Regions from separate parts of the Candidatus Symbiobacter mobilis CR genome, predicted to be linked through region 1. Evidence: predicted binding sites of a transcription regulator. Region 1 holds the regulator's gene; each other region holds the start of a gene.
The links. Region 1 encodes sigma-54, which starts transcription at its own class of promoters, with help from an activator protein. Its sites were predicted from a motif close to TGGCANGNAANCTGCTTT; they were not measured.
Positions count from the first base shown of each region.

Region 1 (4,706 bases):
ATCATGAAAGCGCGCGACACCTACGAGATCATGCGCGCCGAAGACGTGGGCTGGTCTGCCAACAAAATCGTTCTCGGCAAACTCAGTGGGCGCAACGCTTTCAAACAGCGCTTGCACGAATTGGGCGTACAGCTCGACAGCGAGTTGGACATCAACGCAGCCTTCGCCAAATTCAAGGATTTGGCCGACCGCAAAAGCGAAATTTTTGACGAAGACATCCTCGCGCTGGTGACGGAGGAAAACGCAGCCAAGCATCCCGAGCACTTTGCCCTCGTCGCGCTGTCACAGCACAGCGAAATGGGAGAAACGCCCGAAGCCACCGTGGTGTTGGCCATGGCCGGAAAGGAAGTGACTGCGACCGCGCAGGGCAATGGCCCCGTCGATGCCAGCCTCAAGGCCATCGAAGTCCACGCCCAAAGCGGGGCGGAGATGGTGCTCTACAGCGTCAATGCCATCAGCGGATCGACAGAAAGCCAGGGGGAAGTGACTGTGCGACTGCAACGCAGCGGGCGCATCGTCAACGGCGTGGGCGCCGACCCCGACATCGTCGTGGCATCGGCCAAGGCCTATTTGTGCGCGCTCAACAAACTCGTGGGGCAGGCGGAACACATCGGCGCGCAAGTGTGAAGGGCGCAGAGCGAGCTTGAAGCATTGCGCGAGAAATTGCAGCTAAGTAGCTGTTTTTATTGGGATAAAGTTACCGCTACAATCTGGGAACACTCTGTATGGGATACGGCAATGACCAACACTTTCGCGCGATCGTGGAGCCGCTGCTTCCGGGTTTGGTTGCTCATCCTGGGGCTGGTTTGTGGCACGCAGGGTTTTGCCCTGGCTGCAAACCCCTCTGCGCGCCCTGCTCACAAGTCCGCCAGCAAGTCTGCCGTGCCTGCCCCGGGCACTGCCAAGGCAAAGAAGGCTAAGGCGCAACCCCAAGCCAAAGCTACGGCAGGAACCAAGGCTAAAGCCAAAGCCCAGGCATTGGCCCAAACCAAGGCACGCAATCTTGCAGGCAAAAAACTGGCTGGGAAAAAACTGGCCGGTACTCCACAGACGAGTACTCCACAGACACGCAAACAAATAGGCCCAAAGACGGCAAAAAAAACCCTCGCCCAAGCCCAGAACAAGCCCAACCATGCTGTTCGCGTTGCGGTGGCGGCGTCCAAAAAACCCCTCGTGGCCAAGCGGGCACGGGTGCCGCAGGCAGCCGCCGTGTTGCGGCCTGCGGTACAGACGTCGGTGCATACATCAGTGCGTCGTCCCGCTGCTGCCCGCGCTCCCATGGTTGCCGCAGCCGCCCGCAAGGGAATGGCCCAGCCCAAGCCAGCCACCCTGACGACACCCCAGGTTCCCGCGCTGGCGGCGCCTGCACTGCCGGTGGCCCCCGCAGCCGCCCCCCCTCCAGACACAGCGCACTTGGTGACCGTGACCGATGCCGTCGTGGACTCGATGGTGCCCGAGCTGAAGTCCTCGGTCGCTCTGGTCGTTGACCAGCACACGAATGAAGTCCTGCTGCGCAAAAACGATGCAGCGGTATTGCCCATTGCATCGCTGACCAAGCTGATGACTGCACTGGTGCTGCTTGATGCCCACTTGCCCATGCAAGAACGAATCACCATTACCGAAGAAGATAACGATACGGTAAAAGGTACGTCTTCCCGGCTCGTGGTGGGCGCGGAACTCACCCGGGGCGAGCTGCTGCACCTGGCGTTGATGTCCAGCGAGAACCGTGCGGCCCACGCGCTGGCGCGTACTACCCCCGGTGGTGTCCCCGCTTTCGTAGTCAAGATGAACGAAAAAGCGCAGCGACTGGGCATGCGTGACACCAGCTTCGTCGAACCTACGGGTCTCTCCAGCCGGAACCAATCCAGCGCGCATGACCTGGTCAAGCTCGTCGATAACGCGCACCAGCAGCCGCTACTGCGGCAGCTCACCACGTCCCCCCGCCACTATGTGGAAGTGGGGAACCGCGTGCTGGAGTACCACAACACGAATCGCCTGGTCAAAAACCCTTCCTGGAACATCGGACTCCAAAAGACCGGGTACATCGCCGAAGCAGGCCAATGCCTGGTCATGCAAGTGAGAGTCGCCGGGCGGGCATTGATCATGGTGTTCCTGGATTCCGCAGGCAAACTGTCGCGGATCGGCGATGCGGCGCGGGTACGCCATTGGCTGGAAAACACCGGCACGGCCAGCCATCCGTCTGCCCAGGCCCAAGCCCGTCTGGGTTGAGCTACCTGGGTTGCGCGCAACCCAGCCATCGCGACTGCCGTCGCCCCTGCAGTTCTACCAAGGCTTGCGCTGCGGCGCTGGGGGAATGTGTAGCCCTTCGCGGTACTTCGCGACCGTGCGGCGTGCGCAGGCAATGCCCCGTTCCTGCAATTGATCGGCAATTTGGCCGTCACTCAACGGTGCGGCGGGGTTTTCTTCGGCAATCCATTGCTTGATGAGCGCACGCACGGCCGTGCTCGAAGCGCTACTCCCCGATTGGGTTCCCAGCCCGGAGCCGAAAAAGTGCTTCAGCTCGAAGGTGCCCTGGGGGGTGGCGATGTATTTGGCATTGGTCACCCGGCTGATCGTCGACTCGTGCAGGCCCAGTTCATCGGCAATATCGCGCAAGATCAGCGGGCGCATGGCCAGCTCCCCGTGCAACAAGAACCCTTTCTGGTGTTCGACGATGGCCCGGCTAACGCGCAAGATCGTCTCGAAACGCTGCTGCACGTTCTTGACGAACCAGCGTGCTTCTTGCAGGCATTTTTCCAGGCCGCGCACGCCGCCATCGTCCCGAACCCCCGTCCTGTGGCTGCGCAATGCCTGGGCATACAAGGAATGGATGCGCAATTGCGGCACGACTTCCGGGTTGAGCTGCACTTCAAAACGGATCGACCCCGCAACCGTTCCCTCCGCCATTTTGCGAACGACGATCACATCGGGAATGATCGCTGCTCGGCGCACATCGGCAAAACGCCGCCCCGGCTGGGGTTCCAGCTTGGCGATAAGTGCCAAGGCTGCGCGCACGGCATCTTCCCCGGCCTGGCTTGTGGCAACAAGACGCTTGAGATCCTTGCGCGCCAGCCATTCCAGTGGTTGTGTACACAACCGCAACGCCACGTTGACGACCGATCGATCCGGCTCATCGGGTTCTTCCCACAAAGCCTCCAACTGCCAGCGCAAGCATTCCGCCAAGTTGCGCGCCCCAACGCCGATGGGATCAAGGTGGCGCAACAAGTTCCATGCGACCGTGAAATGGTGGCGCAGTGCCTCTGCCACATCGGCATCCCCCTGGCTTAGGGATTGCGCAAGCACGTCGGGATCGTCTTCCAGGTAGCCGTTGTCGTCGAGCGAATCGATCAAAAAACCCAGCGCTGCACGGTCTGCATCCCCGATGCGCAACCGCAGCACTTGCTCGTGCAGATGATCCCGCAAGGTGGGCAGGCTGGCGGCCCATTCCCCGGCTTCGGTGTCGCCGTCGCCAGAATGCACCGCAGCCCCCCAATCCCCGTCTTCGACCGCGACGGAAGCGCCCTCTCCCCAGTCCAGTTCTTCGGAAGTGCCGGAAAGCGCGTTGTCTTCGTCCCGGCGAATGTCTGGTGTATCGCTGGGGGGTGCGTCGGGCAGAGCCTCGGTTCCCTGTACATCTTGGCTGGAACCCGAGCGGGACCCTGCTTCGCCCTCGGAGGCAGGCTCTGCTTCGTCCGAGGCAGCCTGTTCCAGGAAAGGGTTGCTTTCGAGCATCTGCCCGACCTCTTGCTCCAGCTCCGCAGTCGAAAGCTGTAACAAGCGGATCGACTGCTGCAACTGGGGCGTGAGCGCAAGATGCTGCGACACCCGCAGGGAAAGCCCTTGCTGCATTTACATCTTGAAGTGTTCACCCAGGTACACGCGGCGCACCTCGACATCGTCGACGATCTGGGTCGGGGTTCCTTGCGCCAGTACGCAGCCTTCGCTGATGATGTAGGCGTGGTCACAAATCCCCAGCGTTTCTCGCACGTTGTGATCGGTGATGAGCACGCCAATTCCCCGGCTTTTGAGGAGTTGGATGATACGTTGTATCTCGATGACGGCGATCGGATCGACCCCCGCGAAGGGTTCGTCAAGCAGGATGAACCGGGGCTGGGTGGCCAGCGCACGGGCAATTTCCACGCGCCGCCGTTCCCCGCCAGACAGTGCCATCGCCGGGGTATCGACGAGGTGTTCGATGCGCAAATCATGCAGCAACGCGCCCAGTCGCTGTGCAATCGTCGCATCATCGAACGGCTGCCCCTTTGCATCGTGCTGCAATTCGAGCACCGCACGGATGTTGTCCCCCACGTCGAGCCGACGAAAGATCGATGCCTCCTGGGGCAAATAACTCAACCCCAGCCGCGCGCGGCGGTGGATGGGCAAGCGTTCGATCGACACCCCATCAATACGGATGGACCCGGCGCTGGCTCGCACCAGCCCGACGATCATGTAAAACGACGTCGTCTTCCCCGCCCCATTGGGGCCTAACAGGCCCACGACTTCGCCCTCGCAGACCGTCAAGGACACATCACGCACCGCCTTGCGGCTGCCGTAGGACTTTTGCAGATGCTCTGCCTGCAAGCGTCCCCGGCAAGGCTGGGAATCACGTTGCGTAGCATCATGGGCGCCTGCCCTGTCCATCTCGCTAGCTGTGTGTTCCATAGCTAGTGGCTACAGGCCCGGCGCGTCGATGCCGGTGCTACTGC
Region 1 covers NC_022576.1:845,547-850,252, forward strand. The annotation lists gene CENROD_RS03505 (2-isopropylmalate synthase) at 1-627, shown strand, start outside; gene pbpG (D-alanyl-D-alanine endopeptidase) at 1,150-2,229, shown strand; gene rpoN (RNA polymerase factor sigma-54) at 2,284-3,849, opposite strand; gene lptB (LPS export ABC transporter ATP-binding protein) at 3,850-4,641, opposite strand; gene lptA (lipopolysaccharide transport periplasmic protein LptA) at 4,672-4,706, opposite strand, start outside.

Region 2 (4,706 bases), 120 kb from region 1:
CGGATGCCGGTGCGGAGCCAGCAGCTTGTCGACCAGGGACTGCAAGCGGTCGGCCTCATGGATGATGACTCGCGTGTATTCCTGCAATTCCGGGGACGCCAGCTCCATATCGAGCAACTGCGCAGCGCCCCGAATGCCTCCGAGCGGGTTCTTGACCTCGTGCGCGAGGTTGCGGAACATTTCCCGGTTGGCGCGGGTCTGTTCGGTCAAGCGGTCTTCCCGTTCCTGGCGCGCCTGCATTTCCAACGGCAACATCTCGACGATGACCGTTTCCCGATCAGTTCGGGTCAAGAGCACGTGTACCGGCAAGGAATCCCGTCCAGGGCGGGAGAGCAAGGCATCGAAGCGCAGTGCAGCAAAACCCCCTGCCGCCTGCAACATCGACCGGAGTTGATCGGGATGCGAAAAGCTGTCTGGCAAATGCGCACCCAATATCTGTTTGCGGGAAACGCCCAGCGCATCTTCCAGCGCAGCGTTGGCACAACGCACCGTGCCATCTACCGCCACGACGGCAATCAGCGTGGAAAGCAAGTCGAAGGCGGTACATCCTCCTTCCGCTACTCCGGGCAACGTCGGCCTCGCGGTAGGGTTACGCCCCTGCGACATGGTGGATTTCCGCATGGTGGTTGCCTGGTATTACAGGCCAGGCGCTGTACAACCTCAGCCTAGGCAGTGCCCCAGGCTGCTCGTTCACCGCGATGAGGAACGATCCCCGCCCAGCCGTTCGAGTTCCCGGCGAATGCCGGCAATATCACTGGCGTTTCGCGCCAGGTTGGCTTGGATTTCGGCCACCCGATCCAGGTAGCGTTGGTGGTTGCGCGACTCGTCGCCACGCTTTTCGGGGGTACCGCCGTTGTATTCGCGCTCCAGCTCTTCCTGCCGGGCCATTGCCTTTTTCAGTTCGGTCTGGAGGATGCGGCGTGCATCGGAACCCCGCCCTTCATCCGGCTGCTGGGGCTGCGCGGGCCGCGATTCCATGCCTTGCGCCCCGGAACTGGGTCGCTGCGCACCAGACTGGCCTAAGGCAGGTTCCGCTACCGACGCGATGGGACGGTGAACCCGCGTCCCCTGCACCACAGTGACATTGCCGCTTTCGAGCACCTTGCAGCCCCGCACCTGCGCATCATCGGGGCGGGTGTTGGTGTATTCGTTGCCGCAGCGGTAGATCATCCCTTGGGCATGGGCAACGGCCAACACCAGCCCCCCCATACACAAGACCCCACCAAGAATTTTTGCGTACACCGATGCCTCCAGCTTGCTTGGCCTGCAACCCCCGTCGCAGTGTCGCGGGAAGTTTCCCATAAAAGGACTTGTGCAAAACTACCCCAGCGTCGTGATACCCACTTGCAAACCCTCATGGACTATCTGGGATAAAAAAAAGGACGGCTTGCGCCGTCCCCTTTCCCCCGCACGGAAACGGGGGAACCCTGTCCTGCCGAGGATCAGAGCGAGTAGTACATGTCGAATTCGATGGGGTGCGTAGCCATGCGCAACCGCGTGACTTCGTTCATCTTCAACTCGATGTACGCATCAAGCATCGTGTCAGTGAATACGCCCCCCTTGGTGAGGAAAGCGCGATCCTTGTCGAGGCACTCCAACGCTTGGTCCAGGCTGTGGCACACCGTCGGAATCAGCGCGTTCTCTTCGGGCGGCAGGTGGTACAGATCCTTCGTTGCAGCTTCCCCAGGGTGGATCTTGTTCTCAACCCCGTCGATCCCGGCCATCAGCAACGCGGAAAAGCCCAGGTATGGGTTCATCAGGGGGTCGGGGAAGCGTGCTTCGATCCTGCGCGCCTTGGGGTTGGCGACATAGGGGATGCGAATCGACGCCGAGCGGTTTTTGGCCGAATACGCCAGCTTGACCGGTGCCTCGAACCCGGGAACGAGCCGCTTGTAGCTGTTCGTACCGGGGTTGGTGATGGCATTGAGCGCACGGGCGTGCTTGATGATCCCGCCGATGTAGTAGAGCGCGAAATCGCTCAACCCAGCGTAGCCGTCGCCAGCAAAGAGGTTTTTGCCATCTTTCCAGACGGATTGATGCACGTGCATCCCGCTACCGTTATCCCCGACGATGGGCTTGGGCATGAACGTCGCAGTCTTGCCGTAGGCGTTGGCGACGTTGAGGACGACGTACTTGAGCACCTGCGTCCAGTCTGCACGCTCAACCAGGGTGCTGAACTTCGTGCCGATTTCGTTTTGCCCTGCGCCAGCGACTTCATGGTGGAACACCTCGACGGGAATCCCCAGCGCTTCCAGCACCTGCACCATTTCTGCGCGCATATCCTGCGTGCTGTCTACGGGCGGAACAGGGAAATACCCGCCCTTGACCGAGGGACGGTGCCCCCGGTTCCCGCCTTCGAGCTTGGCGCCGGAGTTCCAGGGCGCTTCGTACTCGTCGATCTTGAAGAAGGTACCGGACATGTCGGTGTCCCAACGGACGCTATCGAAGATGAAGAACTCAGGCTCGGGACCAAAGTAGGCAACGTCCCCGATGCCGGATGCCTTGAGGTACGCCTCGGCACGGCGGGCAATCGAACGGGGATCGCGGTCGTAGGCCTTGCCATCGCTCGGCTCGATCACGTCGCAGCTCATGAACAGCGTGGTCTCTTCGTAAAAAGGGTCGATGTTGGCCGTGTTCGGGTCAGGCATGAGTTGCATGTCCGAGGCCTCGATCCCCTTCCACCCCGCAACGGACGACCCGTCAAAAGCGTGCCCGTGGGTGAACTTGTCTTCGTCGAAATGCGAGATCGGCACGGTGACGTGCTGCTCTTTGCCACGGGTATCGGTAAACCGGAAATCCACGAACTTGACTTCGTGATCCTTCACCATCTTCATGACGTCTGCGACGGTTTTTGCCATCTATGCGCTCCTAGTGCTGTGGTTGAAAAAACCCTGACATGAAGCAGTTTCCATGCCAGAGATCCCTGCTGCAGGCGCTGCGCCACAGCCCATGGCGACCTGCTGCAAGAACCCTTTCGGGTACGAAAGCGACTGTTTTGCACCATGCAGGCAGAGTGCGCAACGATGGCGCAGCGTGCATGGTCAAGAACCAGGATTCCGGCAAACTCGATGCACCGCATACAGGCATAAGCATGGGCAATGCACCAGAATGCATCATTCATGCACCATATTGGTGCATACCGTGGCATCGTATGCCATCGACTGGGGGGCAGTGCATGGAAGATGCACGATGCATTCGTCGGGAATGCCCGCTTGCTGCAAGTACGACAACATCGCAACAAAAGCCGTGGTGACCGCCTCAGGCGCGCCTTTGACACCCAATTCGATGTGGTGCCCCCACTGCGGATGGTCGACGCTGGGTAGGCTGAATACTTTGACACCTGGAAACTCGCGCTCGATGCGATCCATCCACCCCGCCAAAGCCGCTTCCATGCCCCCACGCACGATGACCGAGCGCTCCATCCAATTTCCGACAGCGAAGTGACTGCGGTAGTACTGCTCCAACACCCATTCGGCCATCGGCCAAGCCATGACGGGGAAACCGGGAAGGAAATGCACATCCCCTACGCTGAACCCAGGAATCCTGTTGTACGGATTGGGAATGGGATGCGCCCCTTGAGGCCATGCCGCCATCTCCAGCCGTCGCCGGTTTTCCTCGGCATTGAGGTCGGCAGGCCACTTGCCAGCCTGCGCCATTTCCGCAATGCGCCCGGCAATCAGGGCACAGGCTTCAGGATGCGGAGCCAGGGGCACACCGAGTGCCCGCGCCGCACACGTCCGCGTATGGTCATCCGGGGTGGCGCCGATGCCGCCGGTGCAAAAAACGATATCCCCGGTTCCCATCACCCTTTCCAACGCCTGGGTGATGCGCAGAGGGTCATCGCCGAGCACCAGGGAATAGGACAGCCGTAGCCCCCGTGCGCGCAGCAGTTCGACAAAGTGACCAAAGTGCCGATCCTGCCGCTTTCCGCAGAGGATTTCGTCACCGATGACGATCAGCCCGACATCGGCGCCGGGCAACGCACGGGGCAGGATAGGCGACATGCTCACGCTGCCCCCTGCGCTGCCCGCACAGCCATGGCAGGCTCACCGCTGCGTTCTTGCCGCAGCGCTTCCAGCGCGGAAAGGCCGAAATGGGCAAACCACAACGAAGACAAAGCGAAGACGAAGGTGTAGAGCCAAATCGCCACCGGAACGACCACGATGATCGTCGCCAGCAATGCGCCGGAAGCCCACAGTACCCCAGGAACTGCGCCCAAATAGCCAACGATCAGGCCGATCGATAGCAGTTCGAGCCGGTGTCTGCGAAACAGTTCCGTGCGCTCTTCCCGGCTGGCGTGGATACCCAGCGCATCAAAAGCCATCACGCGGTACGTGAGCCAGCCCCAGATCAGCGGAGGCACGAGCAACACCAGCGGAGGCACCAGCCACAAGGGAACAGACAACAACAACGCTAACAAAGCCAGCGCCGTGGAACCGATCGACCAACACACGCTCTGCAGCAACGAACCACCCTTTTTGCGCTCCAAGTGGGGGAATCGCCGTGCAGCGACGAAATCGGTCAGCGAGGAGGTCATCAACAGCGCTACCAGCAACAACGCAAGAACGAGCACAACAATCGACGCAGCAAACATCACCAGCAAGGGCGCAACGACAGACACCAAGCTCACCAGCCCATGCTGCTGCAACCACTCCGATACGGATTGCACCCACGCAGATGCCGTAAGCGCCTCGCTCGCGAGGTCA
Region 2 covers NC_022576.1:970,190-974,895, forward strand. The annotation lists gene glnL (nitrogen regulation protein NR(II)) at 1-621, opposite strand, end outside; gene CENROD_RS04010 (hypothetical protein) at 691-1,209, opposite strand; gene glnA (type I glutamate--ammonia ligase) at 1,443-2,858, opposite strand; gene CENROD_RS04020 (competence/damage-inducible protein A) at 3,114-4,004, opposite strand; gene CENROD_RS04025 (EI24 domain-containing protein) at 4,007-4,706, opposite strand, start outside.
Region 2: glnA (type I glutamate--ammonia ligase) is a predicted target of sigma-54. The motif match lies at 2,899-2,916, and genes of this name have one in related genera.

Region 3 (4,706 bases), 1.1 Mb from region 1:
CGCCTACCCACGCGGCCTACAGTGCCCGGATGTTTGACGTTCTGGCTTTTGTTTTTGCTGGTGGTGGCGTTCCCCCGCTACCGCAATGGCCGCTATTGCGGCGCAGGCTCTATGCCCAAGGCTTTGCCCCGCGCGCCATCGACCGTGCGCTGGCGTGGCTGGTGGAATTGCTTCCTGATCCTATGGATGCGATCCACGCCACTGCTTTGACATCGGCTACCCCAAACACCCCACAAGACGACCCAGCGCCTTGCGCTCCAACCAGTATCCGGGTGCTGTCTGCTTGGGAACAACAGCGCCTGGGTTCCGAGAACTGGGGATACCTCTGCCATCTGCACGCCACCGGGGTGCTGTCACAGCAGTGCCTGCACCTCGTACTCGACCGGGCCACGGCAGCATCGCCTATCCCACTGCGGAAGGAAGACCTGCTGCTCGTCGTGGCGATGGTGCTATGGAGCCGCAGGGCGCCCGCCGTCGCGCCTAGGGACGCGAGGTGGGTGGCAGGGGGGATGGGGTGGCATTGACGGGGGTGGAGGTTGTTGCAAGTCTTTGCATCGCAATGCAGCCAACGTTGGATAGCTCGCAACTTTTGCGGTAGTCGGCCAGGGCTTCCTCGCGCTTGCCCAGGGCCTCGTAGGCTTGGGCGCGGCCATGATGGATGATCCCATTGGGCGGTTCGTGCAAATCTTCCACGATACGCATGGCGATATTGAAGGCCGTCACTGCCTTGGTGTTTTCCTTCAATATGGAGTACGTCACACCGAGATTGATCCACGCTGGCCACATGTTTTCCCGGAGCAAGATGGCGATGCGTAGGTGATGCATCGCTTCCTGGAAGTTGTTGACAGGAATCAGCTCCCTACCCAAGTTGTAGTGGATGCGGTACGCCCCGGGAACCAGTGGACGATCACGCACGAGTCGTTCTGCATCACTCCATACCATCACCAAGTGGGAACAGGTCACCAGCCGTTCCATCGACAGGGGAACCAACGTTAGGGCGACGACGAGACCCATCGCGATGATGACGCGCAATCGCATCCTGGTTGCCACCCACCCGAGTGCCAAAAATACTCCAGGCATCCACAAGTAGCCGCGATACAGCACAAACACTTCCTGCATCCGCACGGTGGAAAACTCGGTGCCGAACAGGAGCCAGGGAAACAACATCCCCAGGCCCACCAGACCCACCACACCCCTACGCAATAACAGCCATGCCCCCATGCCACCCCATGCCAGGTAGGCCACCAGAGCCAGCAGGTATGGTGACCATACTGCCGAAGCAAAGTATTCCCGCATGTCGATCGACATCCACTGGGTATTGGGAAAGAGCCACAGGAACAGATATTTGAAAAACAACCAAGACTGGGTGAGTACGCTCAGGGGGTAAGCTAGGCCAAGGTCTGGAAAAACGTCTGTTACGCGCTCTTCGTACGCAGTGGCCAGCAGCCAAGTTCGCCCCCATACTGCCCAGGCTGCAATCAACGCCATGGCAACAAAAACCGGCCAGCGCGCCCGCATCCGCGCAATCCAATCAGTGTGCAACCACGCAGTCAGCGCCACCAGCACTGCGGGCAACAACACTGCATGTTCCTTGGAATACACAGCCATTGCGTACAACAGGACCGCCATCCACAACCCCCAGCGACGTTCCTGGACGCTGCCCCAGGTATAGGCCAGCATCGCCAGCAATGCAAAGAACGTGGACATCAGGACTGTCCGTTGCACTAGATACCCCGCAGCGTAGGTTGCCACAGGGTGCAACGCGAACCATAGTGCTCCAAGGAAGGCCACGACTCGAGGTGGGAATGGCCGTTCCCTGCCCTCCACTTGTGCCAACGCAAACAAATGCGCCAGTAGCCAGTACAGAGCACACACCACCGCTACGTGCAGCGACAGTTGCACGATCCGGTGGGAACGCACCTCCGCGCCCCACCACGCTTGCGTCCAGAGGAAGGTGGCATAAGGCAGCCCCCGCAATTCGTACCACGGCCCAGGGGTGGTAAACAGGGCGGGCTGACCCAGCTTAGTAGTCCGAAAAAAATTCCAGTCGTCGAAAAACAGGGCATTCGATAGGAATGCCGCGTACAACCCCACCGTGGCGGCACACAGCAAAGCCAAGGGCAAGACGGCTTTTAGAAAAGTGCGCATATCGGTTCGGCCAATCGGGAATATGGCCGGAATCTGGATGCTTCTGGAACCGGATTCCGGCAATAAAAAAGCCCCTGCGAGAGGGGCTGCGCTTCGTCAACGCTAAGAGTCAATTAGCCTGCTTTGCACAGGTTGGCAGCAGCGCAAGAGCCACTGACAACCCAAGTTACCTTGCCACTGGTGTAAGTGGGGGTCAATATGTAGTTCTCGCCGTTGAGACCATTGGATCCAATGGCTGTCGCAGTGATCACACCACTTGCCCCGACGGCGACCGAGGCTACGTTGCCTGATGCACCGGCATTGCCAGGGACATTGTTGTTTCCAGCGGTACAGTTCGTCAGGCCATTCTGATCTTGCGCACAAAGTTCCACAGCTACCTTCGCTGCAGAGGTCGCCAAGATGACTTCGCTGAACTTGGCTTTCTTCGTGTATTCCTGGTACGCAGGCAGCGCGACAGCAGCCAGAATGCCGATGATGGCGACGACGATCATCAGTTCGATTAGGGTAAAGCCCTTTTGCATGGAACGGTTCATGATTAACTCCTAGAAAGTGGATTGGGCCACAGCGGCACCGCCAGAGATACAGCAGGAACCGTGCCAGGGCATTTCGACGGGGCAATAGGGGGTCGTTGGGGGCAAATCGGGCATTCGGGGACGCAAACTGTCACTTCCATCGACCGGATACTGACAATTTTTGTCAGCGCCCCCCCAAACTGCCGTTTTTTGTCATGGCGCGATGTATGCCCGTAGCTCGGATGCTGCGTGGCGAAATCTAGGAACTGCTGTACCGGCAAAACCGATCCGTTTTGACCAAGAGCCTGTATTGCGACTCCCGTCGCTCTTACAACGCCAAAACGACCATGGTTCGTAGGCCCCGAGCCGCCTCAATGCGCGACGTTTTCCCGCCGTAGCACTTTGCCGACTGTCTGGAACAGGATCCAGAGGTCAAGCCGGAACGTGCGGCGGCTGGCGTATTCGGCATCGAGCCGCACCTTTTCCGGAATGGGCAATTCGTCCCGGCCATGGATTTGCGCCCACCCCGTCAAACCGGGCGTCAAACGGTGTACTCCTGCCGCAGTGCGTAAGGCGATCAAGTCTTCTTGGTTGAATAAAGCTGGCCTGGGGCCGACGACACTCATCTCTCCACGCAGAATGCTCCAGAGTTGCGGCAATTCGTCGAGGCTGGTTTTGCGCAGCCACCTCCCCAGCGGGGTCACATAGTCTTGGGGGTTGGGAAGCAAATGCGTGGCCACCGCCGGGGTATCGGTACGCATGCTGCGGAATTTGGGCATCCGAAAAAGCCGGTTGTCCCGCCCCACCCGATCCGACCAATACAGCACCGGCCCTGGGGACGTCCATCGCACTGCCAGCGCGATGGCCAACATCGGTATGGCCAGGATCGTCCCGGCAACCAGGGCCAGCATGATGTCGAACAGCCGCTTCATTCCGTTCCCTCCACGGTTTGGCGCAATCCTTCTTCCAGGCTTAGCGGAGGTATCCACCCCAGCATGGTTCGCAGTTTGGTGCTGTCCACCTGCAAGGGGGAGCACAGCCGTTCCACCGCCGCTGCCTTGCCCGCACACCATCCCGCGCAGTGCAACAACTCCACAGGAACGGGAACGATGCGTGGGGCGCGGTGCATGGCCTGCGCCAGCATTCGTACCAGGTCGGCCACCGACAAATCCTGTCCATCGCTGACGAAAAACACCTCCCCGGCGGCGCGAGGGTGCCGCATGGCCACGCACAGGGCATCGACGAGGTTGTCCAGCGCCACCAGGCTGCGCCGTGCGTCCACGCTGCCTACGGGTAACGGCCATCCCTGCCGCACTGCGCGTAGCAACGCGGCAAAGTTGGCGCGCACTCCAGGCCCGTATACCAGCGGGGGCCGCAGCACGACGGCTTCCATCGCCCCGGCTTCTTGCCAAAGCGCTGTTTCGGCTTCGAACTTGCTGCGTCCGTAGTGGTCTTGGGGCTGGGGCATATCGGCTTCGCGGAAAGGCTGGCCCACAGGGCTGCACTCGCCCATCACCTTGACCGAACTCAGGAACACGAAGCGACGCACCCCACAGCGTGCTGCATCCCGTACCAGCTTGCGCGTGGCGTCGACATTGGTTTGGCGGTACGCGGCGAGCGGGTCTGGCGCCGTCTCCCGCATCTGGTGGACGCGCGCCGCCAGATGTACGACGGTATCCACCCCTGCCAGCGCAGGTGACCAATCGGTGTCTGCCCCTATGTCGCCGACGATGATGTATCTCGTCTCCACTCCCGTCTCCACCCCCGTCCTCGTTCCCGCCCCTTCCTTCCGTATTGCCGCCCGGACGTCTACCCCTTCCCGGCGCAGCCGTGCGCACAGCGCCTGCCCAATCCATCCGTTGGCCCCGGTCACAAGTACCGTCATTCCTGTTGTCATGTCTGTCGTCCTAGCTGCCCATCCTGTCGTCGTTGCCCCAGCTTGCGGTACACGTCCGAACACAAAAACCGCAGTACGCTATGCACATGCCAGCGCAGGTACCGCAACTGGCGGTGGCTGGCGCGTTGGGCATGATGCTCTACACGGCT
Region 3 covers NC_022576.1:1,938,549-1,943,254, reverse strand. The annotation lists gene CENROD_RS12525 (DUF494 family protein) at 30-524, shown strand; gene CENROD_RS07995 (tetratricopeptide repeat protein) at 481-2,148, opposite strand; gene CENROD_RS07990 (pilin) at 2,262-2,681, opposite strand; gene CENROD_RS07985 (sugar transferase) at 3,032-3,592, opposite strand; gene CENROD_RS07980 (UDP-glucose 4-epimerase family protein) at 3,589-4,557, opposite strand; gene CENROD_RS07975 (glycosyltransferase) at 4,554-4,706, opposite strand, start outside.
Region 3: CENROD_RS07990 (pilin) is a predicted target of sigma-54. The motif match lies at 2,730-2,747, and genes of this name have one in related genera.

Region 4 (4,706 bases), 1.3 Mb from region 1:
CCGAAGCACTGTTGCGATGGAAAACAAACGAGAAAAATATATCCCCAGCTATTTTTATCCCATTGGCCGAAGAGAGTGGTTCCATGCTCTCGATTGGGAAATGGGTCTTTGAGCAGGTGTGCAAAACACAGCATTTTTTAACTCAAAAATATGGTAATCATGCCCCATATATCTCTGTCAATATCTCTGTAAAGCAGATTGATAGCAATACCATAGTGGAGGATTTTCGAGAAATTTTGCAAAAAGAGGGGGCGGATGCATCCAAAGTACTCTTGGAGATTACCGAGACCTCCATTATGAGCAATGTGGAGAAAAACATATCCACATTAGAGGGGTTGCGTAAGCTCGGCATGAGTATCGCAGTCGATGATTTTGGGACGGGCTACTCCTCATTTGCACAGCTTTTGCGATTGCCCATTTCGCACATCAAGATAGATAAAGAGTTTGTCGATGGGCTTGATCAACATGAAAATAGCAAGCTCGTCACCTCCACCATCATCAAAATGGCCAAAAATCTTGGGAAAAAGACTGTCGCAGAGGGTGTCGAAAGTGAGCTACAGCTTTTTGAGTTACGAGCCAACGGAGTGGATTATATACAAGGGTACTATTTTTATAAGCCACTGGCATTCGGACAATTTGTGCAAGCGCTTGAAAATCAAAATTTGATCGCATCAGAAAACAGCGATATCTTTACTGCGATGTACGTTAGTGAAGCAGTGGATGCCATGGATAGGCACACCATAGAATCGCTGGTACAACAATCTAGAAAATTCAACAGTACGCACGGAATCACAGGCTATCTGCTTTATGAAAAGGGCTATTTTTTGCAGTTGCTTGAGGGGAGAAAGGAGATTGTAGATTCGCTGTTATTGAAAATCTCTCAAGATGGTAGACATAAAAATATGAAAACGATCCTCAAAGGTTTGACAAAATCGAGGCTCTTTCATGAATGGTCGATGGGTTATTGGATTATCGATGAGCTGCACAAAAAGTTTGATTTTGAAGAACTCAACGTCAAGCGCTTTGGTTTTGCAGAACTTTCACAAGATCCAAGAGTTTGTTATGCGCTTTTTCATTCGCTCTCAAGAGAAAATAACCAACTTCCGTGACACCAGGCTGATTTCTGCACAATGCAGATAATTCCATCGCTGCACTTCCCGAAATGACGGTCACTGAGAACGTCAGTGGGTGCAGTTTGTACCCAAAAGACTGCGCTATGTCATACAGCGCGATGGGGGATGTACTCAACATGGTGCTGTGCATCGTCGCATGGGCCATGGAGCAATGCCTACTGCACCAATACTGCCCTGCTGTGGAGCAGGCAGTCTAGGCAAACTCGGCTGACTAGCAGTCTTCGCACTGCGGTGCAGTGGATTGCCTCCACCGGTTCCGATTACTGCGATACCGTGCGCACCCGCCGTTGGTAAGCAATGCGACTGCGCAGGAAAAGCTCGGTAGAGAGGACCGACGCTCTTATCGTCCCTGTTATCGGTGTTACCGACGCACCAAAACCGTAGCATTTTGGCAGCAACCATTCCATTGGCACGTTTTTTGCGTATCCGTTATTGTGTGTGGATTGGCGATGCAACTGTCCAGAACCCGCCGTCAAGCCTAAGAACCAATTTCAGTAGGCATACCCACGAAGATAGAACATAACAGGACGGCAAGTGGGTATCAAGATGCAGGTGCGGTTTCGCGTACGTCTTCATAATGTATTAGCGACTGATGTATGAGCGACGGCAGTCGCCTGCGTCGTCGTCGCGCCTACCCGGATGCGCTGCCAGCAGCACACTCGGGCGCGTTCCACTGAGAGGAATGTAAGATTATGACAAAACACTCGATTTGGGACCATTATGATGCAGAGAAAACATTTGATGAAATGCTCTCTGCACAACGTCATGCACGTCCTATATGCGAAACGTTGTGTGACTATTTGCAAAATTTGGGCGTTGACGCATTGAAGAATCGTCGCGCCGCTGCGGATGCGGCCATTCTGGAAATGGGCATCACTTTTACTGTATACAGCGATACAGGAAATATAGACCGCGCTTGGCCGTTTGATATTATTCCGCGCCTGATTGAATTTCAGGAATGGAAGCGTATTGAAGCAGGTTTGCAGCAGCGTTTGAAAGCCTTGAATTGTTTTATTAACGACGTATATAACTCGCAATCAATTATCAAAGACGGGTTCGTTCCAGCAGAATTGATTTTGAGTTCGAGTAATTTTCGCCGTGAATGCGTGGGGATTACGCCAAAATTTGAAATATGGGCCAACATCTGTGGCAGTGATTTGGTGCGTGGCGGCGATGGGGTGGTGTATGTATTAGAAGACAATTTGCGCGTTCCTTCTGGCGTTTCATACATGATTGAAAATCGCGTGATTACCAAGCGCGTTTTTCCAGAATTGCTGCACAATTTGAACGTCATGCCTGTAGATGATTATCCATCACAGCTTTTTGAAATGCTGAATTCACTTTCAGAAATCGACCATCCGCAAATTGTGGTTCTGACGCCAGGAATTTATAATTCTGCTTATTTTGAGCACGCTTTTTTGGCGCAGCAAATGGGCGTAGAACTGGTCGAGGGAAGTGATTTGGTAGTGCAAAAAGACGACTGTGTTTACATGAAAACGATAGAAGGACTGGAAAAAGTAGATGTCATTTATCGGAGAATTGATGATTTATTCTTGGATCCTGAAGTATTCCACAAAGATTCTTTGCTTGGCGTTACAGGCTTGATGCGTGCGTGGAAAGCAGGCAATGTGGCGATTGCCAATGCACCCGGTGCAGGCGTTGCGGATGACAAGGTCGTGTATGCGTATGTTCCGCAAATGATCCAGTATTATTTGCATGAACAGCCATTATTGCCAAATGTACCTACTTATTTATGTAGCAATAAGGAACAGCGCGCCTACGTTTTGGCGCATCTGTCAGAATTGGTTGTCAAACCAGCCAATGAATCAGGCGGTTATGGAATGTTGATTGGTACGCAAGCGACAAAAAAAGAGCTTGCACAATTTGGCCAATTGATCAAAGAAAATCCACGCAATTACATCGCGCAGCCAACGCTTGCGTTATCCACTTGTCCTACTCTTTGCCATGACCATTTGGAGCCGCGCCACATCGATTTGCGCCCGTTTATTTTGCAAGGTGAAAACAGCTTTGTGACAGCAGGGGGGCTGACGCGCGTTGCATTGCGCAAGGGTTCACTGGTTGTGAATTCTTCACAAGGCGGCGGAAGTAAAGACACGTGGATTATCAATATGGAGCAGTAAGATGTTATCGAAAACCGCAGAGAGACTGTATTGGCTTGCGCGTTATTTAGAACGTACTGAAAATACCGCACGTTTAATCAATGCAACGATGAATTTGATTTACGACCTGCCTTATGGTATTGAAGTAGGCTGGCATAATTTATTAAATATATGCGGTGTGGAAGAAGCGTTTTATCACCGTTTCAAAAATCCTAGTGAACAAAACGTGATTCGTTTTTTGCTTGCTGATTCGGTGAATACCAGTTCGTTGTTATCGTCATTGTCGTTTGCGCGAGAAAATATACGAACGAGCCGGGATTCGATGCCAGACGAAGCATGGGAACAAGTCAATGAGATGTATTTGTACGCCATAAATAATTTGGAAAATTTATCCAATCGGCGCGGGCGAGCCATTTTTTTACAACAAATTATGCAGGGCTGCCAGCGTTTTACAGGATTTCTTGCTGGCGCGATGAGCCGTAATGATAGTTACCGTTTTATTTGTTTGGGAAGAAATATTGAACGTGCCGATATGACTACAAGAATTATGGATTTCGGCACGGTGTTACTGGCTGAAAATCGTTCACAAACAATGCGTGAATACGAAAGTATGTTGTGGATCAATGTGTTAAAATCGCTCAGCGCGCTGCTCATGTATCGCAAACAAGTTCGCCGACGCATTACGGGGCAAGATGTTTTGGATTTTTTGTTGAAAAATGCTGATTTTTCAGCGGCGGTACATCATTGTTTGCACGAAATTGAAAGTTGTATAAAAAAACTGCCCCATTCTTCCTGTTTGATTACACAAATTGATATGCTCGAAGAGAATGTATTGGCAGTCAATATCGCGCAACATACACCACTGCAACTGCGGCATATTTTTGACAAATTACAGAGCGATTTCAATGCGCTACATCAGCGTATTGCACAAACGTGGTTTTTTAATCATCTAACTGCATGAAACGATTTCACTGCGATTGCGGCAACGAAATTTTCTTTGAGAATCGATTTTGTAATGTTTGCAACAATTCGTTAGGGTTTGTACCCAAGCAGCAATTGTTCATCAATCCGTTCACGCAAACGGGTTATCGATTTTGTTCAAATTATGAATCGTTGCAATGTAATTGGCTGATTCATGAAAGTGACTCCAATCCACAATGCATCGCGTGCCGATTGACGCGCATTGTGCCAAATTTGAATAAAGAAAATAATTGGCGGCGATGGGAAAAATTGGAAGTTACCAAACGCCGCGCTTTTTATACGTTGTTGCGTTTGCATTTGGCAATTCCAGATCGAATACTATTGCCACAACAACCAAAAAATGGGCAGTCTCAAAATGGTCAGTCTCATAATGCGCAGTCTACATCGCAACTGCACTCTGAATCACTATCGCTGTTATTTGATTTTTTGGAAGATCAACGCTCGAATCCTGATTCTGCGTTAGACTTTGTTT
Region 4 covers NC_022576.1:2,143,212-2,147,917, forward strand. The annotation lists gene CENROD_RS08775 (EAL domain-containing protein) at 1-1,109, shown strand, start outside; gene CENROD_RS08780 (circularly permuted type 2 ATP-grasp protein) at 1,826-3,274, shown strand; gene CENROD_RS08785 (alpha-E domain-containing protein) at 3,276-4,214, shown strand; gene CENROD_RS13140 (zinc-binding metallopeptidase family protein) at 4,211-4,706, shown strand, end outside.
Region 4: CENROD_RS08780 (circularly permuted type 2 ATP-grasp protein) is a predicted target of sigma-54. The motif match lies at 1,541-1,558, and genes of this name have one in related genera.